DNA from 2 places in the Streptomyces sp. NPDC056486 genome. Region 1 is predicted to be linked to the other one. Evidence: riboswitches for the same ligand, from Rfam matches in the RefSeq annotation. Region 1 holds a riboswitch; the other holds the start of a gene.
The links. A riboswitch is a leader RNA that binds a small molecule or an ion and turns the genes downstream of it on or off. The one in region 1 is predicted to bind S-adenosylmethionine.

Region 1 (11,719 bases):
AGCCGTGTTCCGTACGGGGTGTGGACGACGTCGTACAGGTCCCCGCAGACCGAGGCCCCCCGCATCGAGCTGTGCTGCCGGGTGCACACCTCGATCCCTCCGACCTCGACCTCCAGGGGCCGCAGCAGCGCGCTCTGCGACGCGCACGCCACCTCCGTGACCCGGGCGAGCGCCGACTCCCGCTCGGCATGCCGGGCGGCGTTGCGGACGGCCAGTGCCCCGCCCGCCACCAGGACCGCGAACTCCAGACCAAAACCCGGCGTCCCCAGCAGACGGCGCACGACCCCGATCCCTGCCGCGAGGAGCACCGTCAGGGCGACCACCACCGCGGTACGCCGCACACTCGACCAGACACTGGCCAGCAACGAGCCGATCAGCAGAACGGCGACCCCCGTCGACCAGCCTCGGACGCACGTGCAGAGCGCGGCGAGGAGGCAGCTCACCCCGAGAGCCAGCACCCACAGGCTGCTCCGGCCGCGCCATTTCCTCATGTCTGCCTCCCGGCCCCACCTGCCGACGGGCATGGCCCGGCCCCACCCCCATGTTTACGCTCCGTGACGACTGACGGTCACTATGACCCACCCGCGCCTCCTCCCAGAAGGGATTGACCGGAGTGGGCGGTAGATGACCGGGCCTGACGCGGAAATGCGGCGATACGAGCGTCTCGCCTGACGAAATGGGCATCTCGCGACATCCACGGGCCCGGGACGGTGACGGAGAGCAGACTCGCGTGGCGGAAAAAGCGGCTGCGGGGCCGGAAGGGCTTGAGCGGCCGGAGGGCCAGAGGGGGGCCGCCATGCGGGAATTTGGGCAGGGCCGACAGGTGGGCAACCTGCCGGCCGAGCCGACGAGCTTCGTCGGACGAGGGGCCGAACTGCGGGTCATAGCGGAAGCCGTGACCGACGCCCGCCTGGTGACGCTGACCGGCGTGGGCGGCGTGGGCAAGACCCGCCTCGCACAGCGCGCCGGAGCCGAACTGCGGGAGGACTTCTCCGACGGGGTGTGGCTGGTCGGCCTCGCCCAGCTGAGCGATCCGGCCCTGATGGCGCTCGCTCTGTACGAGGCCCTGCGCCTCGCCGATCAGAGCACCCGGCCCGCGATCGAGGTGGTGGCCGACTGGCTGGCCGACAAGAACCTGCTGCTGATCATGGACTGCTGCGAACATCTGGCCGCCGACTGCGCCGACTTCGTACGCATACTGCTGACCACGGCCCCGGAAGTACACGTCCTGGCCACCAGCCGCCACCCCCTGGCTCTCCGGGGCGAGCAGGCGATCATCGTGCCCCCACTGCCCGTCGACGCCCACGGCACACAACCGTCCGACGCGGCCCTGCTGTTCATGGAACGCGCGGGCGTCACCGAGAAGCACGGCACAGCGGTGGCGGAGATCTGCACACATCTGGAGGGCATCCCCCTCGCCATCGAACTGGCCGCCGCCCGCCTGCCCGAGATGGACCTGGACACACTCCGGGAGCGCCTGCACACGCGCTTCGAAACACTCGCCGCCCTCTCTCCCTCCCCCGACACCTGGTACGGCGAGAGCGACCCCCGGCACCAGACCCTGCGCACGGCCATCGGATGGAGCCATGAACTGTGCACCCCACAGGAGCGGTTGGCCTGGGCCCGCCTCTCCGTCTTCGCCGACGGCTTCGAGCAGGAGGCGGCCGAACTGGTCTGCGCCGTCGGCCCGCTCGGCAGCGGGCAGATCGGTGGGCTGCTTTCCGCGTTGGTGGACAAGTCGCTCCTGCGATCGGCGAAGACCCAGCGCGGCCTGCGGTACTCGATGCTGGACACCGTCCGTGAGTACGGCGCGGAGTGGCTGCGAAATCTCGGCGAGGAACAGCAGCTGGCGCAGCGGCACCGGGACTACTACCGCTGGCTGGCCCGCACCGGCGGCCGGAAGTGGGCCGGTCCCGACCAGGTGGCCTGGTACGAGCGGTGCACGGCTGAGCACGCCAACCTGCGCGCGGCCCTTGAGTGCTGCCTCGCCGCCTCGGACCCGCGCGACAGCCTTGAGATGACCGGCAGTCTGTGGTTCTTCTGGCTCTGCTGCGGCTTCCAGCGCGAAGGCCGCCACTACTTGGACCGTGCCCTCGCCACAGCCCCGGGGCCGGGCCCCGACCCGGAACGCTTCTGGGCCCTGTGGGCCTGCGGAGCGGTGGCCTTCATGCAGGGTGACCTCGAAGCCTCCACCCAACTGGCGGGCATATGCACTCCGTTGGCGGACCAGGTCGACGACCCGGCGGCGGTCGACGCCGCTCTCTACCTCGAAGGGGTCCAGCTGGTACTGACCGGGCAGTCGGCGGGGGCGCTCCGCCTTCTCTCGCGGACGTCCCGCTCCCCCGACTGCGGCGGCGGTTCTCCCGCCGTCAAGCTCTTCGTGCTCTCTGTCGTGACGTACGCCCAACTCCATCTGGGCGAGTTCGGGCGGGCCACCGAGAGCGCCGACACCTTGCGCGAGGAGTGCGAGCGGCACGGCGAGCAGTGGATGCGCAGTTTCGCCTTCTACCTGCTCTCCAGGGCCGCGCTGGGCAACGGCGACCCTGCCTCGGCCGTCCGGCATGCCCGCGACGCCCTGCCGATCAAATGGCGGCTCCACGACGTCTTCGGTGCCGCCCTGAGCATCGACGCGCTGACCTCGGCCATGGCCGACCCGGAGCAGACCGGGCGGCTGCTCGGCATCTCCGATGTCCTGTGGCGCTCCAGCGGTGTCGCCCGGATGGGAGATCCGGAGCTCATGGCCACCCGCAAGGCCTGCGAGCGCCGTATCCGCGACGCCATCGGCGACCCGGCGTACGAGGCCGCCTTCCGCAAGGGTCTGGAGACCGACATCGACGAGGGCATCGCCTACGCCCTGACACCCGGGGCATGGCCCTGAACAGGCCCCCGGGCAACGCCCGAGGGCGGCACCCCTTCGTGAGAAGGAGTGCCGCCCTCGGTACGTGAAGACTGGCCTACCGAGCCGAAGAGGCTCAGAAGTCCATGTCACCGCCCGGCATGCCGCCGCCGGCCGGGGCAGCGCCCGCCTTCTCCGGCTTGTCGGCGATGACGGCCTCGGTGGTGAGGAACAGCGCGGCGATCGACGCGGCGTTCTGCAGGGCAGAGCGCGTGACCTTCGCCGGGTCGAGGATGCCCTCGGCGATCATGTCGACGTACTCACCGGTCGCGGCGTTCAGGCCGTGGCCGACGGTCAGGTTGCGCACCTTCTCGACGACGACACCACCCTCGAGGCCGGCGTTGACCGCGATCTGCTTCAGCGGGGCCTCGAGGGCCAGCTTCACAGCGGCGGCACCGGTGGCCTCGTCGCCCTCGAGCTCAAGCTTCTCGAAGACAGCGGCGGCCTGGATGAGGGCCACGCCACCACCGGCGACGATGCCCTCTTCGACGGCGGCCTTCGCGTTGCGAACGGCGTCCTCGATGCGGTGCTTGCGCTCCTTGAGCTCCACCTCGGTCGCGGCACCGGCCTTGATGACCGCAACACCGCCGGCGAGCTTCGCCAGGCGCTCCTGCAGCTTCTCGCGGTCGTAGTCGCTGTCCGAGTTCTCGATCTCGGCGCGGATCTGGTTGACGCGACCCTGGACCTGGTCGCTCTCACCGGAGCCGTCGACGATCGTGGTCTCGTCCTTGGTGATGACGACCTTGCGGGCACGGCCGAGCAGGTCGAGACCGGCGTTCTCCAGCTTGAGGCCGACCTCCTCGGAGATGACGGTGCCACCGGTGAGGATGGCGATGTCGCCGAGCATGGCCTTGCGGCGGTCACCGAAGCCCGGAGCCTTGACGGCGACGGACTTGAAGGTGCCACGGATCTTGTTGACGACCAGGGTCGACAGGGCCTCGCCCTCGACGTCCTCGGCGATGATCAGCAGCGGCTTGCCGGACTGCATGACCTTCTCGAGGAGCGGAAGGAGGTCCTTCACGTTCGAGATCTTCGAGTTCACGATCAGGATGTACGGGTCGTCGAGCGACGCCTCCATACGCTCCATGTCCGTGGCGAAGTACGCCGAGATGTAGCCCTTGTCGAAGCGCATGCCCTCGGTGAGCTCAAGCTCGAGCCCGAAGGTCTGCGACTCCTCGACGGTGATGACGCCTTCCTTGCCGACCTTGTCCATCGCCTCGGCGATGAGCTCGCCGATCTGGGTGTCGGCGGCGGAGATGGAGGCCGTAGAAGCGATCTGCTCCTTGGTCTCCACGTCCTTGGCCTGCTCGAGCAGGGCGCCCGAGACGGCCTCGACGGCCTTCTCGATGCCACGCTTGAGGGCCATCGGGTTGGCACCGGCGGCTACGTTGCGCAGGCCCTCGCGGACCAGCGCCTGCGCCAGGACGGTCGCGGTCGTCGTGCCGTCACCGGCGACGTCGTCCGTCTTCTTCGCGACCTCCTTGACCAGCTCGGCGCCGATCTTCTCGTACGGGTCCTCGAGCTCGATCTCCTTGGCGATGGAAACACCATCGTTGGTGATCGTGGGGGCACCCCACTTCTTCTCGAGGACGACGTTGCGACCCTTGGGGCCCAGGGTCACCTTGACGGCGTCGGCGAGCTGGTTCATGCCGCGCTCGAGGCCGCGCCGTGCCTCCTCGTCGAACGCGATGATCTTGGCCATGTGAAGTGGTCCTCCCGGACAGGGGTGGAATGCTGCTCCGGATCGCATCGGTGCCCGCGACGGACGGCCTGCGAGCCATGTGGTTCCTTGCCCCACCCGGCTTGCGAGCCTCACCGATCCGACCCAAGTTCTGTCACTCTCACTGGGAGAGTGCTAACGCCAATGATTAGCACTCGACCCCTACGAGTGCAAGCGCCTCTTACGGATCCCAGACACATGAGGGGGCGCGCGTCCGGGGCGTACGGCGGGACGCAACGCGGCACACGCGGCGGCACACGCGGCGGGACGTGCGACGGGACGCACGAGAGGCCCGTACCCCTGTCGGGATACGAGCCTCTCGTCACTCGCTAAGTCGCTGGCCGATCGCGCCGAGATCAGACGGCGAGCTTGACCATGTCCGCCTGCGGACCCTTCTGGCCCTGCGAGATCTCGAACTCCACTCGCTGACCTTCTTCAAGGGTGCGGTAACCGTCCATCTGAATCGCGCTGTAGTGGACGAAAACATCCGCACCACCGTCGACCGCGATGAAGCCGTACCCCTTCTCCGCGTTGAACCACTTGACGGTGCCCTGAGCCATGCCTAACTCCCCTATTACTGGCCCTTGCACGGACCCGCACTTCGCGGGCCCGGGTCAGACCTCACCCCCCCAATGGGTTGTGGAGGCGTGCGCCGGAACGCGTCGACCGCCGCTGAATGTATCTGTCCAACTGCCCTCTGCAACAGGTCAATCGGACGAGAATTCTGGGCACGCGCGATCGGAAATATGCGGAGAATTTGCCGGAGTTCAGGGCAAGTCGGGCCAGACAAATGCCGCAATAGGCTCAAAAAGGCAAGGCGCTTTGGCTACTTCTTGTCGGCCCCGGGCCGACTTCGTATATGCGCACGGCACAAACAGCGAAGCTTGCTTCCCAACTGTACCGCGCTCAACCATACAGAATTGCCCCCTCCGCTTCTCTCGCGGAGGGGGCAATAGAGGTAACGCTGCGTGCTTTCGGGCGGATTCAGCAACCGCCCGCGACGGCGGGAATGATCGAGACACCGGCGCCGTCCGGCGTCGCGGTCTCAAGGCCCTGCTCGAAGCGGACGTCGTCGTCGTTCACGTACACGTTCACGAAGCGCCGCAGCTTGCCCTGATCGTCCAGGACACGGGCCGCGATACCGGCGTGCTTGGCCTCAAGATCGGCGATGACCTCGGAGAGGTTCGCGCCCTCGGCGGCGACCTCGGACTTGCCGCCGGTGTAGGTGCGAAGAATGGTGGGAATGCGAACGTTGACGCTCATGGGATTCACCTCTTGATACAGGGGGAGAAATACGCCCCTTAAGGGGCGCGGGGAACTGCGCGAGGACGGACCACGACCGCCGCCCGTCGACGGCGATCAGGCCCTACGGCGACTAGTCGGCGAGACCCGCGGCACGGAATGCATCGAGGCTGGGCTTGATCGTCGCGGTCGCCTGAGACGTTTCGGCAACAGCGTCCAGGGTCTTGAGCCCGTCACCCGTGTTCAGCACCACCGTGGTCAAGGTGGGGTCGATGAGCCCGGCCTCAAGAAGCTTCTTCGTGACACCGACCGTCACACCCCCCGCGGTCTCCGCGAAGATGCCCTCGGTCCGCGCGAGCAGCTTGATCGCGTCCACGACCTGCTCGTCGTTCACGTCCTCCACCGCACCGCCCGTGCGACGCGCGATGTCCAGGACGTACGGCCCGTCGGCGGGGTTGCCGATGGCGAGGGACTTGGCGATGGTGTCCGGCTTCTGCGGGCGCACGACGTCGTGCCCGGCCTTGAAGGCGGTCGACACCGGCGAGCAGCCCTCGGCCTGCGCACCGAAGATCTTGTACGGCTTGTCTTCCACGAGCCCCAGCTTGATGAGCTCCTTGAGACCCTTGTCGATCTTCGTGAGCTGCGAGCCCGATGCGATCGGGATGACCAGCTGGTCGGGCAGCTGCCAGCCGAGCTGCTCGCAGATCTCGTACGCGAGGGTCTTGGAGCCCTCGCCGTAGTACGGCCGCAGGTTCACGTTGACGAAGCCCCAGCCCTCGCCCAGCGGGTCGCCGATGAGCTCGGAGCAGAAGCGGTTCACGTCGTCGTAGTTGCCCTCGATACCGACGAGCTCTCCGCCGTAGACCGCGGCCATGACGACCTTGCCCTGCTCCAGGTCGTGCGGGATGAACACACAGGAGCGGAAGCCGGCGCGGGCCGCGGCGGCGCCCACAGCGCCGGCGAGGTTGCCGGTGGAGGAGCAGGAGAGGGTGGTGAAGCCGAAGGCGCGCGCCGCCTCGATGGCCTGCGCGACGACACGGTCCTTGAAGGAGTGCGTCGGGTTCCCTGAGTCGTCCTTGACGAAGAGCTTGCCCTGCTCGACGCCGAGCTCACGGGCGAGGTTGTCGGCCTTGACCAGCTGGGTCCAGCCGGGGTTGATGTTCGGCTTCTGAGCGACGTCCGCCGGGACGGGAAGCAGCGGGGCGTAGCGCCAGATGTTGGCGGGGCCGGACTCGATCTGCTTCCGGAGCGCCTCGGGGTCGCCGGTCGGCAGGTCGTACGCGACTTCGAGCGGGCCGAAACAGGCCTCGCAGGCGAAGATCGGGCCCAGGGCGTAAAGCTCACCGCACTCGCGGCACGAGAGGCCGGACGCGGGGCCGAGATCCACGGAGCCCCAGTTGGAAGCCGTGGAAGGGGTGGTTTCGTTCGTTGCGACAGTCTGCGCAGCCATGGAGGCGAGGCCCTTTCTCCTCATCTTCCCCGCGACGAATCTCGTCGCGAGACGGAATTGGCACCTTCCCCACCGAGACCTCGCGTGCGCGGTCGGCGGGATGGTTGCCGGGGCTTCAACGGGCCGTATCCCTCTGCCCCTCTGGATGAGCGGTATGGCGCCGGGGCTTCAGGGGCCCCAGGGCATTTGTTACGCGCCGACCCCCGACATGCGATGGTCATCCGCGTTGTTCAAGACTGTAACCGACGGCCTGGACCCTTGAGATAGTCGTCCGAACCGCGAGATGGATCACATGTAGGCCACACACAGGAGGAATCACCCGTGCTGGAAGAGGCCGAGCGCTGGCTGACCAGGCGTTCCTGGTCCGTTGCCGACCGTCCGCTCAGCGCGCTCGTCGCCGCCAAACGGGCGTCGGGAGCCTCGGTGAGCGTCGTCCTGCCCGCGCTCGACGAGGAGGAGACGGTCGGCGAGATAGTCGCCGAGATCCGCCGCGAGCTCATCGAGAAGGCCGCCCTCGTCGACGAGCTCGTGGTGATCGACTCCGGCTCCCGGGACCGTACGGCCGAGGTCGCGCGGGATGCGGGCGCGCGGGTCGTGCACCGGGACGAGATCCTGCCGCGCATCCCGGCCGTGCCCGGCAAGGGCGAGGTCCTGTGGCGCTCGCTTCTGGTGACCGGCGGTGACATCGTCGCGTTCGTCGACGCGGACCTGAAGGAGTTCTCGGCGGACTTCGTCACCGGGATCGTGGGCCCGCTCCTGACCGAGCCCGACGTGCACTTCGTGAAGGCGATGTACGACCGGCCCCTTGCCGGGACCGCCGGTCAGGGCGGCCGGGTCACCGAGCTGATGGCGCGCCCGCTGCTCAACATGCACTGGCCCCAACTCGCGGGGTTCGTCCAGCCGTTGGGCGGCGAGTACGCGGCACGCAGGTCCCTCCTTGAGCGGCTGCCGTTCCCCGTCGGCTACGGGGTGGAGCTTGGCCTGCTCGTCGACGCGCTGCACACCGTGGGCCTTGACGCGCTCGCGCAGGTCGACGTCGGCGTGCGCAAGCACCGGCATCAGGACGGGCAGGCGCTCGGCAGGATGGCCGCGGCGATCTACCGGACGGCACAGGTCCGGCTCGCGCTCGGTCATCACGTACGCCCCGAACTCACACAGTTCGAGCGGGGCGAGCACGGGTTCGAACCGCGGACCCATTCGGTGGACACGGAGGAGCGTCCGCCGATGTCCGGCATCGCGGAGTACGCGGCCCGCCGCGTGGCGTAACCATCCAAGACCGGGCATTTTGTCTACATTCCCCACTTATGTGGGTATCTATGCGGGTCAGGCAGGTATTGAGAAGCGTGCGACGCATCGGTGGCGTGGTCGTGGCCACCGTCGGTCTCACGGCAGGGGCGCTGAGCGCCGCCGCAGCAGCGGACGTGCGTCACGACGTATCGCTGTACGGCAACTCCAGGACCATCGGTCACAGCGCCGGTCACAGCGCCGGTCACAGCATGCTCGACCACGCGAACGAGCAGCAGAGCAGTCGGGGTGAACTGGTCGACACGGGTGGCGAATCGCGCACGATGCTGTACGCGGGCCTCGCGTTCTCGCTGTGCGTGCTCGGCGTACTCGCGGTGGCGGCGGCGCGGAGCAGAAGGACCCTGAGGCCCTAGGCGTGGCCAACGGGCCCGGCTCTACGCCGGGCACGCGAACGTATACGGCGGGTCCGCCCCGGGTCCTGCCGCACGTTTGAGCCCTGCCGGTAAGGGCTAGGTTTCGGCACATGGTCTCCGAGCACGCCGCCGCCCAGGTCCTCGTCGCGTCCAACCGCGGCCCCGTCACGTACTCCCTGGAGGAGAACGGAGAGCTGACGGCCAAGCGGGGCGGCGGAGGACTCGTCTCCGGGCTCAGCGCGATCGGCGACTCCGCCGGGGACTCCCTGTGGGTCTGCGCGGCGCTGGGAGACGGCGACCGGGAGGCCGTGCGGCGCGGGGTCGGTGAACCCGGGGTGCGGATGCTCGACATCGACCCGCAGGTGCACGCCGACGCGTACAACGGGATCGCGAACTCCGTGCTCTGGTTCGTCCACCACATGCTGTACCAAACGCCGCTCGAACCGGCCTTCGGCCCGGAGTTCCGGGCGCAGTGGGCGTCGTACGAGACCTACAACCGGGCCTTCGCCGAGGCGCTCGCGGAGAGCGCCGCAGGGGGCGCGGCGGTCCTCGTCCAGGACTACCACCTGGCGCTTGTCCCGGGGATGCTGCGCGAACTCCGCCCCGACCTGCGCATCGGCCACTTCTCGCACACGCCGTGGGCGCCGGTGGACTACTTCCGGATGCTGCCGGACGACGTCGCGGAACAGTTGCTTCGCGGCATCCTGGGGGCCGACCGTGCGGCGTTCCTGACGGGGCGGTGGGCGGACGCGTTCACGGAGTGCTGCGTCGCCGTCATCGGCGGTACGTCGGGGACGCGGATCGGGGTGCACGGGCTCGGGGCCGACGCGGATTTCCTGCGGGAGCGGGCGGGGCGGGACGACGTGGAGGAACGGCTTGTCGCGCTGCGGGAGCAGGTCGGGACCGGCCGACGGGTGATCGTCCGGGTGGACCGGACGGAGCTGTCGAAGAACATCGTGCGGGGGCTGTTGGCGTACCGGGAGCTGCTGGCCTCCCGCCCCGAGTGGCGGGAACGGGTGGTGCACGTGGCCTTCGCCTACCCGTCGCGGCAGGATCTCGCGGTGTACCGCGAGTACACCGCGTCCGTGCAGAAGCTCGCCGACGAGATCAACTCCGAGTACGGCGTCGAGGGTTGGACCCCGGTCGTGCTCCACGTGAAGGACGACTTCGCGCGGTCGCTGGCTGCGTACCGCCTGGCGGACGTGGCCCTGGTGAACCCCATCCGGGACGGGATGAACCTGGTGGCCAAGGAGGTGCCGGTCGTTTCTGATGAGGGGTGCGTGCTGGTGCTTTCGCGGGAGGCGGGGGCGTACGAGGAGTTGGGCGATGACGCTCTCGTCGTGAACCCGTATGACGTGAGCGGGACGGCTTCTGCGCTGCATGAGGCGCTGACGATGCCGGTCGAGGAGCGGGCGGAGCGAACGAAACGCCTGGCGGCGGCAGCTACGGCTCTTCCCCCGGCTCAGTGGTTCCTGGACCAGCTGCGAGCCTTGCAGGACTGAACTGATTGGTCCCCAACCCCGCCCCTTCCCGAAAACCCGCTGGCGCGGGGGCCTTGGTGGACGTCATCACCGGCTCCGCCGAGTTCGTCCTCAAACTCCCCCAAGCTCTTAATGAGCAGGGGACCCCCTCGACAGGCTGAGAAAGCCGGTGGGACGGTGCCGTCGCCGACCCCGGGTGAAGGTGCCCGTGAAAACTCCGCGGCGACCTGCAACCTCCCCGGGGCCCGGACGTCTGTCGGGGTGAAGGCGCCTTCGTTCGATCCACCGACCCCGACCACGAATCGAGGAACCGCATGTCCCTGCGTCATGTCTCCATCCGCAAGGCCCTGGGCGCGGCGACGGCCATCGCGGCTCTCGCCCTGGGCGGCACGGTGGCACACGCCGCCACCGCCGATCCCTCCCCGGTCCCGGCCAAGAGCGGACACGAGGCACCGTCCCCCGTCCCGGCTACTCCGGGCAAGGGCGGACACGAAGCACCGTCCCCGGTCCCGGCTACTCCGGGCAAGGGCGGACACGAGGCACCGTCCCCCGTCCCGGCTGCTCCGGGCAAGGGCGGACACGAAGCACCGTCCCCGGCACCGGCTGCCCCGGGCAAGGGCGGACACGAAGCACCGTCCCCCGTCCCGGCTGCCCCGGGCAAGGGCGGACACGAAGCACCGTCCCCCGCCCCGGCTGCGAAGTGATGCCGCAGCGCCGGCAGTAGCCGCAAGCCGTAGGAGGGCCGCCGGGCCGATCACCCGGCGGCCCGCACGCCCCGCGTCCAGGAGAGCCATGAGGACAGCGACGTACCCGGTCGTCCCCGCCTTCCCCGTCACCAGCGCGCTGCGCCGTGGCTGGGAGCGCCTGCTGCGCGGGCTCCTGACTCGTACGGGTCAACCGCCGCCCGGGATCCGGCAGCCGGTCCCCGTGCCGACCGTGCCCCTCTCCACGCCGGGTGAGCCCGGTCCCGGGATCGACGACCTCTACCACTACCGCCGCCTGGACCTCGTCCGTCTCGCGCTGTTCCTCGTCGACGATCTGCCGACCGCCGAGGACGTCGTGCAGGACGCCTTCGCGGCGGTCTTCCGCAGACACGGCGCCCGCCTGGAAGGCGTGGACGACCCGGAGGCGTACCTACGGACGAGCGTGGTGAACCGCTCCCGTTCCGTGTTGCGCCGCCGCAGAACGGCCCGCGCGCACACACCCGAGCGCGAGGGCCACGTCCCGCCTGTCGACGAGCACGTCCTGCTGCGCGAGGAACACCGCGAGGTG
Region 2 (11,719 bases), on a different contig from region 1:
CAGGGCCTCCGTCTTGCCCGCGCTGGTGGTGGCGACGGTCAGCTTTCCGGTGTCCGCGTCGTACCAGGATCCGGCGTACGTCGATCCGGCGGTCCGCTGTGCCGCGCGGTCGACGCGTATCGCGCTCTTCTCGGAGGCGAGGCGGTCGCGCGCCTGGCTCGCGGTGAGCCCGAGGTCGTTCTGCAGGGCGGTGAGCATGCCCGCGGAGGCCGGGGGAGCGGTGGGTGCGGGGGCGGCGCCCGCGGTGGAGGTGAGCGAGGCGCTTGCCCAGGTGCCGACCAGGAGCAAGGAGGAGAAGGCGATGCGCACTCCGGTTCTGCGTCTCATGGCAGTGCCCTTTCTGTCGTTCCATCGGGGTGGGGAGGAACAGGGTGATGAGAGCGCTCTCACGATGAGTTCAGGCGGAGCATAAGAGCGGCCCGGCAGTCATGTCCATACCAACTGACGCCTCTCGGGAGGCAATTGACGTCAGGAATTCATGCCGGGTGAATACTGGGTACGGTGTACGCTTTTCCTTCCGCCCGGTTCAGGCCAAGGAGCGGTCAGTGGCGGTCACCCCCGCCGACGCCCACGACGTGATTCAGGTGCGAGGCGCTCGCGAGAACAACTTGCGCGACGTCTCGCTCGACATCCCCAAGCGGCGGCTCACCGTCTTCACCGGAGCCTCGGGCTCCGGGAAGTCCTCGCTCGTCCTCGGCACCATCGCCGCCGAGTCGCAGCGCCTCATCAACGAGACGTGCACCGCTTTCATCCAGTCGTTCATGCCGAGCCAGGGCCGCCCCGACGCCGGGGTCGGCGGTGACAAGCCGATCGTGCTCGGGCGCGGTGTCCGCGTAGGGTGCGTGAATGAGCATGCTGGATGACGCCCGCGCGGGCATGAACCCTGAGATCCGGCCGCAGGACGACCTGTTCGGCCACGTCAACGGTCACTGGCTGGAGACCGAGGCGATCCCCGACGATCGCTCCAGCTGGGGCCCCTTTGTGCAGTTGGTCGACACGGCCGAGGAACAAGTGAAGGTGATCATCCAGGAGCTGGCGTCGGACGGCGCAGGATCGGATGACGCGCGCAAGATCGCCACGCTGTACGCCTCGTTCATGGACGAGGAGGCGATCGCCGCCCGCGGGCTCGCCCCCGCACAGCCCTTGATCGACGCCGTCGCGGGGCTGCGGGACAACCGGGAGCTCGCGGCGTTCCTCGGCCGCTTCGAGCGGATCGGAGGATCCGGTCTGTTCGGCTCCTACATCGACTCGGACGACCGCAACTCCGACCGCTACCTCTTCAACGTCCTCCAGGGCGGACTCGGCCTGCCCGACGAGTCGTACTACCGCGACGAGAAGTTCGCCGAGATCCGCGAGAAGTACGTCACCTACCTCACCGACCTGCTCACGCTCGGGCAGCACGCCTCGCCCGCAGATGCCGCGAAGACGGTTCTCGCGCTTGAGACCCGTCTCGCCGCAGGGCACTGGGAGCGGGCCGAGACGCGTGACGTACAGAAGACCTACAACCTCACCACCCTGGACGAACTGACCGCCCTGGCGCCGGAGTTCGACTGGCGCGGCTATGTCGAGGGGCTCGGCGGCTCGGACGCCACCATCGCCGAGACGTGCGTCCGCCAGCCGTCCTACCTCGCCCACCTGTCGACGGCCCTCGCCGAGGTGCCGATCGAGCAGTGGCGTGACTGGGCACTGGTCCGGGTGCTTCGCTCCTGCGCGCCCTACCTCACCGACGCGTTCGTGGAGAAGAACTTCGAGTTCTACGGCCGCACCCTCAACGGCACCCCGGAGCTGCGCGCCCGGTGGAAGCGGGCGGTCGCCTTCGTCGAGGGCTCCATCGGCGAGGCCGTCGGCAAGGAGTACGTGGCGCGGCACTTCCCGCCGAGCTCCAAGGCGATCATGGACGACCTCGTGGGCAACCTCCTGGAGGCCTACCGCCAGTCGATCGCCCGCCTCGACTGGATGACGGACGAGACGAAGGAGCGCGCGTACGAGAAGCTCGCCACGTTCCGTCCCAAGATCGGCTACCCGGACACCTTCCGCGACTACTCGGACCTCGAGGTCTCCGGCGACGACCTGCTCGGCAACGCGCACGCGGCGGACGCCTTCGAGTCCGACCGGCAGCTCGCCAAGATCGGCGCGCCGGTCGACCGCGACGAGTGGTTCATGCTGCCGCAGACGGTCAACGCGTACTACAACCCGGGCACGAACGAGATCTGCTTCCCCGCGGGCATCCTGCAGAAGCCGTTCTTCTCGCCCGACGCCGACCCGGCCGAGAACTACGGCGGCATCGGCTCGGTCATCGGCCACGAGATCGGCCACGGGTTCGACGACCAGGGCGCGCAGTACGACGGCGCGGGCAACCTCAACGACTGGTGGACCGCGGCCGACAAGACCGCGTTCGAGGCCAAGTCGAAGGCGCTGGTGAAGCAGTACGACGCCTTCTCGCCGCGCAACCTCCCCGACGAGTCCGTCAACGGCTCGCTGACGGTGGGCGAGAACATCGGCGACCTGGGCGGCCTGACCATCGGGCACACGGCTTACCGCATCGCGCTCGACGGCGCGGCGATGCCCGAGAAGGATGGCCTGACCGGCTCCCAGCGGCTCTTCATGAACTGGGCCTACTGCTGGCGTACCAAGCGCCGCAAGGAGCAGGAGCAGCAGTACCTCACCATCGACCCGCACTCGCCGCCCGAGTTCCGGGCCAACATCGTCCGCAACCTCGAAGAGTTCCACGAGGCCTTCGCGACGGCAGAGGGCGACGGGCTCTGGCTGGACCGCGCGGAGCGCGTCAGGATCTGGTGATCTCCAGACACGGCCGCGGCACCCGTGCTGCGGCCGTGCCTGACCCGCCGCCGTTTCTACCGCGCCGCGCGCAGCATGCGGAGCTGGCCGATCTCCGTGGCGTTCTTCATCAGCTCGGAGTTCACCCAGGCGAGCATGTGGGCAACGGTGTGTTCGGGGTCGTTCTGCCAGGGGAACGGGGCAGTGGCGTCCAGATCCGTGTCGTCGAGCCGGTCGAGCACCGACAGCCACTCCGTGCGCAGGTCACGTAGCCAGTCGACGGCCGCCTTGCCGCTGCCCGGCCAGGTGATCCCGGTCCGCTCCCGCGGCACCCGTCCCCGCGCGTGATCGATCGTGACGCCCCACCACCAGCCGATGTGCCAGCTGATCCAGCCGATGGTGGGAATCGGGACGGGATCCGGCTCGGTCTCCGCGAAGTCCGCCACCCACCCTCCGTCACCGTCGGGCCGCACCGTCCAGCAGAGCGGCGCGGGCTCCCACAGGAAGTCCTCGGGCTCGAGGCGCTCCAGGTGGTACTCGAAGAGGGACCACGTCAGGTCGAACTGCCGGCGCAGCAGTTCGCGTCGGGAATCGTTCACGGGCTGACCCTGGCACAGGGGCCCTAGGCCTGGGAAAGAGATTTCGGATCGTCGGCGGTCGTGTCCGACCACCGTTCCGTCCCGCCGGACCGAGGGCGATTGGCGTGGAAGGCCGGGTGGTCGTGCAGGCGGCGCACATAGGCGCGCACGTGGGGACGGGACCGGGTCGCCTCGGCCGCGTCCGGGGTGAGGTGGACGAGCGTCGCCCACAAGTCCACGTCCGCCGCGGTGAGTTCGTCGCCCACGAGGTAGGAGTGGGAGGCAAGACGGCAGTCGAGCCGGTCCAGCGTCGCGGGGGCGAGCGGCCCGGCGAGCAGCTCGTGCCAGGTGTCGATCCGTGCTGCCAGGGCCGGTCGGCGCAGGACGGGCAGCGGGCCACTGCCGTGTGCGGCAAGGCGGCAGGCCAGGTCGCGCAGGATGTCGGGCGTGTGGTTGCTGACGACGTGCCCGCTCCACCGGTCGCACAGGGCCGGAACGGTCAGCGGCCCTTCGAAGTGGTGCTCGGTGGCCTCGTAATAGCGGTGCAGGGAGTCGAGCGCCGCGGTGGCGTGCGGCGCCAGGAGGGTGGTGGTGACCGAGTCCCTGAGACCGAGCAGGTCGAGGGTGATCGAGACGCGCAAGGAGTCCGGACATTCCGCCGAGAGATACAGGTGGTAGCGGTGGGGTGCCGGGTAGAAGCCGCCTGCGAGGTCGTCGCCGATGCGGCTGCGGATCGGCGTGGGACAGGTGCCGCGTGGTCCGGCATCGCGTGGGCGGACACCGCTTGGGCCGGTGTCGCGCGGGGAGCATGAATCCGCGGGGGAAGCCGGGCGGGAAACAGTGCGGGAACGGTGCGACGTGATCTCGGGCATGGCTCTCCAGGGAGGGGAAGGGCACCGACCGGCGGCGCGCGCGGGCCGGTGGCACAGCGGGGGGAGAGGGGGATCCGTGGCCGCAGAGGGCCGCAGTGATGAGGCTTCTTGTCCCGGAGGCGTCACTGGTGCGTGGACGCTGTGCGGACGTCAGACAGCTGGAACCGAGGCGCTGCACACGCGCAGCAGGTCGATGTGCAGGCGTCTGGTCAGGACGCGAGGGCGGGGCCGGGGCGCGGACAGGAGAGGCCGCGGGATGCTGTTCCTCTCACCGACCGCCCTGGACATGTCCACCAGCCCTGCCGTCGAGGCCCGTTGTATCCGGGGCCGCGCTTGCCCCGCCGCCACGGCGGGACCCGGTCGTCACCCGGGGCACCCCGTCGCGGAGGAAGGGTTGCCCGTCAGCGGGCCGGGGCCGATGACCCGCTCGGGCAGGAACCCTGCCGGGCGGGCGCTGACAATCGTGACCGTCCCCGGAAGTCTGAGTCCGGGTGCCCGGCTCCGTCAAGAAGGCCGCACCCGGAACAGAAGAAGGCCCGGACCCGGAACAGAAGGAGCGGCCCGGTGGTTGAGGCTGACGGAGACGGACGACGAGGCACGGTCGGCGATGTGAGAACGCCCATGATCCACGGGCATTGCGCACCGCTACGACCTCACGTAACGTCCCGAGCAGGTTACGAGTGTCAGCGTCAAGCCCTGGCTTGCTGACCGGCAACCCTCCTACGCGGCGGGGTGCTCCAGGTGAGGACCAGGCGGTGCCCGTCCAGGGTCCCGCAAGCGCGAGACCGGCGAGGCCCCAGGCCCGCCGGGCCGGAAAGGTGGAGGTGACGGACGTGCCACCTGTGTCAGCTGTGCCGCCCCTGTCGCCGGTGCCGTTCGCGTCCGTTCCACGCGTCATGGTGATCGCGCCGAGCCGCCAGGTGCATCTGTACTCCCGGCCGCACATCGATCTGCAGCGTGTCGCCGGCGCGCTCTGTCGTTCCTGACCCGTTACCCCGCCGCCGCACCCTCGGAGCCGAGGGGCCGGTGTTCTCGCACGGTCGTACGGTCGATCAGGAAGGCACACCTTTCGTGTCGTCATCACCTTCGTTGCCCCATTCTTCGCATTCCTCCGCTCCCGCCGCCGCGCTGCACCTCGCTGTCGCGCTCGACGGCGCGGGCTGGCACCCGGCCGCCTGGCGCGAACCGGTGGCCCGTCCAGGGGAGTTGCTCACTGCCCGGTACTGGGCCGACCTGGTCACCGAAGCAGAACGCGGCCTGCTCGACTTCGTGACGATCGAGGACGGGCTCGGGCTCCAGTCCACGCACTTCACCGAGCCCGACGGACGCACGGATCAGGTACGAGGGCGGCTCGACGCCGTTCTCATCGCCGCCCGTGTCGCCCCGCTGACCAGCCACATCGGCCTGGTGCCGACGGTGGTGGCCACGCACACGGAGCCCTTCCACATTTCCAAGGCGATCGCCACACTCGACTACGTCAGCGCGGGCCGCGCGGGCGTACGCGTACAGGTGTCGGCGCGCCGTAATGAGGCCGCGCACTTCGGGCGCCGTACGCTTCCCGCCTTCGAGAGCGTCGAGGACCTGGGCAGAGCGGACGTACGGGAGCTGACCGTCGACCTCTTCGACGAGGTGGCCGACTACGTCGAAGCCGTGCGCAGGCTCTGGGACAGCTGGGAGGACGACGCGGAGATCCGGGACGTCGCCACCGGCCGCTTCATCGACCGCGACAAGCTGCACTACATCGACTTCGAGGGCAAGCACTTCAGCGTCAAGGGCCCCTCGATCACGCCCCGGCCGCCGCAGGGCAGGCCCCTCGTCAGCGCACTCGCCCACGAGGGCCCGACCGAGGCCCCGTTCCGGCTCCTCGGCCGCTCCGCCGACATCGGATACGTCACCCCGCGCGACGCCGGGCACGCACGCGCCGTCGTCGCCGCGGTCCGCGGCGAACAGGACGCGGCCGGGCGAAGCGATGAGCCCCTGCACCTCTTCGGCGACCTGGTCGTGTTCCTCGACGACGACCCGGCCGCCGCCGCGGCCCGCCGGGAGCGTCTGGACGCCCTCGCGGGTCACCCGTACACCAGTGACGCGCGGGTGTTCACCGGCACGCCCGCCCAACTCGCCGACCTGCTCCTTGAGTTGCGGGAGGCCGGGCTCACCGGGTTCCGGCTGCGCCCCGCCGTCGTCGGCCACGACCTCCCGGCGATCACCCGGGGCCTGGTGCCCGAACTCCAGCGCCGCGGCGCCTTCAGGCACGCGTACGAAGCCGACACCCTGCGCGGCCACCTCGGCCTCGCCCGCCCCGCCAGCCGCTACGCCGCCTCCGCCTGAGCCGGAAGGAACCCGACATGAGCAAGTCACCGGACAAGCCGCTCAAGCAGATTCACCTCGCGGCGCACTTCCCCGGCGTCAACAACACGACCGTATGGAGCGACCCCGAGGCCGGGAGTCATATCGAGTTCAGCTCCTTCGCGCACTTCGCACGGACCGCCGAGCGCGCGAAATTCGACTTCCTGTTCCTCGCCGAGGGGCTGCGGCTGCGCGAACAGGGCGGGGAGATCTACGACTTGGACGTCGTCGGACGCCCCGACACCTTCACCGTGCTCACCGCGCTCGCCGCCGTCACCGAACACCTCGGCCTGACCGGCACCATCAACTCCACCTTCAACGAGCCTTACGAAGTGGCCCGCCAGTTCGCCAGCCTCGACCATCTCTCGGGCGGGCGCGCCGCCTGGAACGTCGTCACCTCCTGGGACGCCTTCACGGGTGAGAACTTCCGCCGCGGCGGGTTCCTCCCGCAGGAGGAGCGGTACTCAAGGGCGAAGGAATTCCTCAGCACTGCGGGCGAGCTCTTCGACTCCTGGCGCGGGGACGAGATCGTCGCCGACCAAGGCACCGGCACGTTCCTGAGCGACGCCCAGGCGGGCGCCTTCGTCCATCAGGGGCAACACTTCGACATCCAGGGGCAGTTCAACGTTCCGCGCAGTCCGCAGGGCCGGCCGGTCATCTTCCAGGCCGGCGACTCGGAGGAGGGACGTGAGTTCGCTGCCGCGGGCGCGGACGCGATCTTCAGCCGGTACAGCACGCTCAAGGAAGGGCAGGCGTTCTACACGGACGTCAAGGGCCGCCTGGCCCGCCACGGCCGCACCCACGACCAGCTCCTCATCCTGCCCGCTGCGACCTTCGTCCTCGGGGACACGGACGCCGAGGCGGAGGAGCTCTCCCGGGAGGTGCGACGCAAGCAGGTCAGCGGCGCCACCGCGATCAAGCACCTGGAGTTCGTCTGGAACCGCGATCTCTCCGCGTACGACCCGGAGGGCCCGCTGCCCGAGATCGATCCGGATGTCGGCGAGCACACCATCGCCCGCGGTCGCGCCCAGGTGCGGATGTACCGCGACCCGCTGGCCACCGCGCGGGAGTGGCGCGAGCTCGCCGCCGCGAACAAGTGGTCCATCCGTGACCTCGTCATCGAGACCGGCAGCCGTCAGTCCTTCGTCGGCTCCCCGGCCACCGTCGCCGAGACGATCAACTCCTTCGTCCAGGCCGACGCGAGCGACGGCTTCATCCTCGTCCCGCACATCACCCCCGGCGGCCTCGACGCCTTCGCCGACACCGTGGTCCCGCTGCTCCAGGAACGCGGCGTCTTCCGCACGGAGTACGAGGGCACCACCCTGCGCGACCACCTCGGCCTGGCTCATCCCGACGCCGACACAGACGCCGGGGTGCCTCTCTCCCTGCCCACCCCCGTACCCACACCCGTGCCCGCGTCGGCCGAGCACTGAGGAGGATCACCACACATGTCAGCCATCCCTCTCGGCGTCCTCGACCTGGTCCCGATCTCGTCCGGCTCCACCGCGGACGCGGCGCTGCGCAACTCCATCGACCTGGCCCGGCAGACCGAGCGATTCGGGTACGCCCGCTACTGGTTCGCCGAGCATCACCTCAACCCGGGCGTGGCAGGCACATCGCCCGCGGTAGTCCTCGCCCTGACCGCCGCCGCGACCTCGACGATCCGGCTCGGGGCAGGGGCCGTGCAACTCGGGCACCGCACCGCTCTCTCCACGGTCGAGGAGTTCGGTCTGATCGACGCGCTGCATCCCGGGCGCCTCGACCTGGGGCTCGGCCGCTCGGGCGGCAAGCCGCCCGGAACACCCGCCGCCGCGCCGCCGACCGCGACCCCCGTCGTCGACGGCCGTGCCCCCAACGGGCTGCGGATCCCGGCACGCTTCTCCTACGAGCACCTGCTCGGCTCACCCCGTGTCGCCCTCCAGCGGAGGCTGCTCCAGCAGCCGCACGCCGAGTCGCAGGACTACGGGGAGCAGGTCGACGACATCCTGGCCCTGCTCGCGGGAACGTACCGCTCCGATGACGGCATCGAAGCGCATGTGGTCCCCGGTGAGGGCGCCGACATCCAGGTGTGGATCCTGGGCAGCAGCGGCGGCCAGAGCGCGGACGTCGCCGGTCGGGGCGGCCTGCCCTTCGCCGCGAACTACCACGTGAGCCCGGGCACGGTTCTCGAGGCCGCGGACGGCTACCGCGCCGCGTTCAAGCCCTCCGACGTACTCGACAAGCCCTATGTCAGCGTCTCGGCGGACGTCGTCGTCGCCGAGGACGACGAGACCGCCCGCGAACTCGCCGCGGGGTACGGCCCTTGGGTCCGCAGCATCCGCACGGCCGAGGGCGCCATCCAGTACCCCACGCCGGAAGAAGCGCGCCGGCACAACTGGACCGACGCGGACCGGGCACTGGTCCAGGACCGTACCGAGACGCAGTTCACCGGTTCCCCCGAACGTGTGGCGGATCTCCTGGAGCAGCTCCAAGAAGCCACCGGCGCCGACGAGTTGCTCATCACCACCATCACCCACGGCCACGCCGACCGGGTGCGCTCCTACGAACTGCTCGCCGAGGAGTGGCGGCGCAGGTGACGTGTCCGTCCGCCGGGCGTCGCGCGCGCCCGGCGGAGGGGCGAGGTCAGGCGATGGGCCAGCAGTTGTACGCGTTGTAGTTCGTGCCGTTGCAGCCGAACCACTTGCCGTAGAGGCAGGGGCCGATGTCGTTCCAGTAGCCGTGGCAGCACGCCAGGCACGTGTAGCCCCCGTACCCGTCGCTCACACAGGCCGAGCTGCCGTCCACGCACTCGGCCTGGGCCCGGGGCGTGGCCTGGGGCGGTGTGCCCTGCGGGGCGACGCCCCAGGTGAGGGGAGCCGTCGCCGGACCTCTGGCTCCTGGACCTTGAGGCGCCGGGCCGTGGGACCGGGCCTGGGACTGAGCCTGAGGGCCCTGCGGCGGGGGCTGGGTGTGCGCCGATGTCCCGCACGGCGAAGGAGCCGGAGCGGCGCCGGCGCGCGCGTAGTGGGACAGCAGCGTGGCCAGGACGGTGTGCTCCGGAGAGTCGGACTCCTTGAGCGTGAGCTGGACGAGGCTGTGCGAGTGTTCGTCGCAGGGAACCTGCCGCAGGAGCTCCACCTGATCGATGAGGCTGACTGGGATCGTCGTCCAGTCCTTGCATGTAGTGCCGGGGGCGAACTGGACGCTCTCCGTGGCCTCTTCGGACTTCTTGACCATCCCGACGATCACGGGTTTCTCGCGGACCGTGTCCGATGCGAGTGCTTGAAGGAATTCCTCACCGCTGAACGACCTGGGCATGTGTCTCCTCTCGGCGCCATGCGGGCGCCTGCCGATGCCACGAGGTTCGCGTGATCCGCGAGAGCGTCACAACAGGGGCGGAGGCGGTCGGTCCGGATAGGTGAACTCGCTTCGCGAGCGGGGGCGTTGTCCCGCGACCGCACGCCGGGGCAGGAGCGACCGCGCGCGGGACCGGACGGCGCCCTACCCGTTAAGTCGCGCGAGTGATGTCCCGTACGTGACACAGGCGGCAGCGAGGTGATAGTCCCATCGGAAAAGGGTGCGTACGACCATGGACGGGGCTTGTCACTGTGGCAAGGATCGTCGGGTAGACAGCGCAGTCTTGACGAATACCGGACGGGACCCACCACATGACGACGCCGAACTGGGCGGACTTCCAGTACGAGATCTATCTCAACGGCATGACTGGAGCCGTACCCCGCCTGCCCACCGACCTGACCCGCCTCGAGGAGCTGACCGAGCAGCGGCTCGGTCCCGGCCCCGTCGGCTACGTCGCGGGAAGCGCGGGAAACGGCAGCACCGCCCGCGCCAACCGTGCGGCACTGGAGCGGCGTCGCATCGTTCCGCGCATGCTGCGCGACGTACACGAACGCGATCTGTCGGTGGAGGTGCTAGGCCACCGGCTGCCCGCGCCGCTCGCCCTCGCGCCCGTCGGCGTCCTGTCGATCATGCATCCGGACGGCGAGTCCGCCGCGGCCCGCGCGGCAGCGGCCCGCGGCGTCCCGTACATCCTTTCCTCGGCCTCGAGCACGCCCATGGAGCAGGTCGCCAAGGAGATGGGGGACGCACAGCGCTGGTTCCAGCTGTACTGGGCCAAGGACCGCGACGTCACCAAGAGCTTCCTTGACCGTGCGAAGGCCTCGGGCTTCACGGCTCTTGTCGTCACGCTCGACACCCCGCTCCTGGCCTGGCGCCCGCGCGACCTCGACCAGGCGTATCTGCCCTTCCTGCACGGCGTGGGCACCGCCAACTACTTCAGTGACCCCGCGTTCCAGGCGGGCCTGGCCAAGCCGGTGCACGAGGACCCGAACGCGGCCGTGATGCACTTCGTCGGCATGTTCGCCGATCCCGCGAAGACCTGGCCGGACCTGGCGTTCCTGCGCGAGAACTGGGACGGTCCGATCGTGCTCAAGGGCATCCTGCACCCGGACGACGCGCGCCGCGCCGCCGACGCCGGCATGGACGGGGTGGTGGTCTCCAACCACGGCGGCCGCCAGGTCGCGGGCTCCGTCGCGGCTGCCGACGCCCTGCCTCGCGTCGTGGAGGCGGTCGGCGACCGGCTCAGCGTCCTGTTCGACAGCGGCATCCGCACCGGCGACGACATCTTCAAGGCGCTCGCACTCGGCGCCAGGGCCGTGCTCGTGGGACGGCCGTACGCCTACGGGCTCGGCCTCGACGGCCAGGCGGGCGTCGACCACGTGATCCGCTGTCTGCTCGCCGAACTCGACCTCACCCTTGCCCTGTCCGGACACGCGGGGCCCGCCACCCTCACCCCCGACGACCTGATCGAGGAGACCGCATGACCGCCGTGAAGAACGTCCTCGCCATCGTCTCGCCCCACGTGGGCGGCCGTGCTGCGGGAGGCGCCCTCGCAGGGCTGCTTCCCGCGTCGGCGCACGTCACCGTCGTCGAGTCCGCCGACGAGGATCCCGCCGCCCTGCGCGCCGCGCACGTCATCGTCACCGGCCTCGCGCCCGTCACCGCCGAGCACATCGCCGCGGCGCCGGACCTCGAAGTCGTCCAGTGCGCGAGCCACGGCTTCGACTACGTCGCCGTGGACGCGGCCCGCGCACGCGGCATCCAGGTCTGCTCGATCGGCTCGAGCGGCGCCGAGAAGCAGAACGTCGC

Region 2: another riboswitch for S-adenosylmethionine. It lies ahead of ACFQ7F_RS41610 (putative leader peptide); the one in region 1 lies ahead of thrC (threonine synthase).

Annotation. Positions count from the first base shown of each region.
Region 1 covers NZ_JBHTSF010000025.1:8,930-20,648, reverse strand. The annotation lists gene ACFQ7F_RS13275 (PP2C family protein-serine/threonine phosphatase) at 1-491, opposite strand, end outside; gene ACFQ7F_RS13270 (ATP-binding protein) at 797-2,878, shown strand; gene groL (chaperonin GroEL) at 2,973-4,598, opposite strand; gene ACFQ7F_RS13260 (cold-shock protein) at 4,973-5,176, opposite strand; gene ACFQ7F_RS13255 (MoaD/ThiS family protein) at 5,601-5,879, opposite strand; gene thrC (threonine synthase) at 5,992-7,308, opposite strand; SAM riboswitch class I at 7,326-7,460, opposite strand; gene ACFQ7F_RS13245 (glucosyl-3-phosphoglycerate synthase) at 7,630-8,574, shown strand; gene ACFQ7F_RS13240 (hypothetical protein) at 8,652-8,966, shown strand; gene ACFQ7F_RS13235 (trehalose-6-phosphate synthase) at 9,077-10,468, shown strand; gene ACFQ7F_RS13230 (hypothetical protein) at 10,762-11,151, shown strand; gene ACFQ7F_RS13225 (sigma-70 family RNA polymerase sigma factor) at 11,240-11,719, shown strand, end outside.
Region 2 covers NZ_JBHTSF010000209.1:855-12,573, forward strand. The annotation lists gene ACFQ7F_RS41585 (S1 family peptidase) at 1-327, opposite strand, end outside; partial or broken gene ACFQ7F_RS41590 (excinuclease ABC subunit UvrA) at 546-785, shown strand; gene ACFQ7F_RS41595 (M13 family metallopeptidase) at 847-2,799, shown strand; gene ACFQ7F_RS41600 (DinB family protein) at 2,856-3,377, opposite strand; gene ACFQ7F_RS41605 (glutathione S-transferase C-terminal domain-containing protein) at 3,401-4,228, opposite strand; SAM riboswitch class IV at 4,553-4,697, opposite strand; SAM riboswitch class IV at 4,901-5,014, shown strand; gene ACFQ7F_RS41610 (putative leader peptide) at 5,125-5,214, shown strand; gene ACFQ7F_RS41615 (LLM class flavin-dependent oxidoreductase) at 5,318-6,556, shown strand; gene ACFQ7F_RS41620 (NtaA/DmoA family FMN-dependent monooxygenase) at 6,574-8,007, shown strand; gene ACFQ7F_RS41625 (LLM class flavin-dependent oxidoreductase) at 8,023-9,150, shown strand; gene ACFQ7F_RS41630 (hypothetical protein) at 9,197-9,871, opposite strand; gene ACFQ7F_RS41635 (lactate 2-monooxygenase) at 10,222-11,394, shown strand; gene ACFQ7F_RS41640 (2-hydroxyacid dehydrogenase) at 11,391-11,719, shown strand, end outside.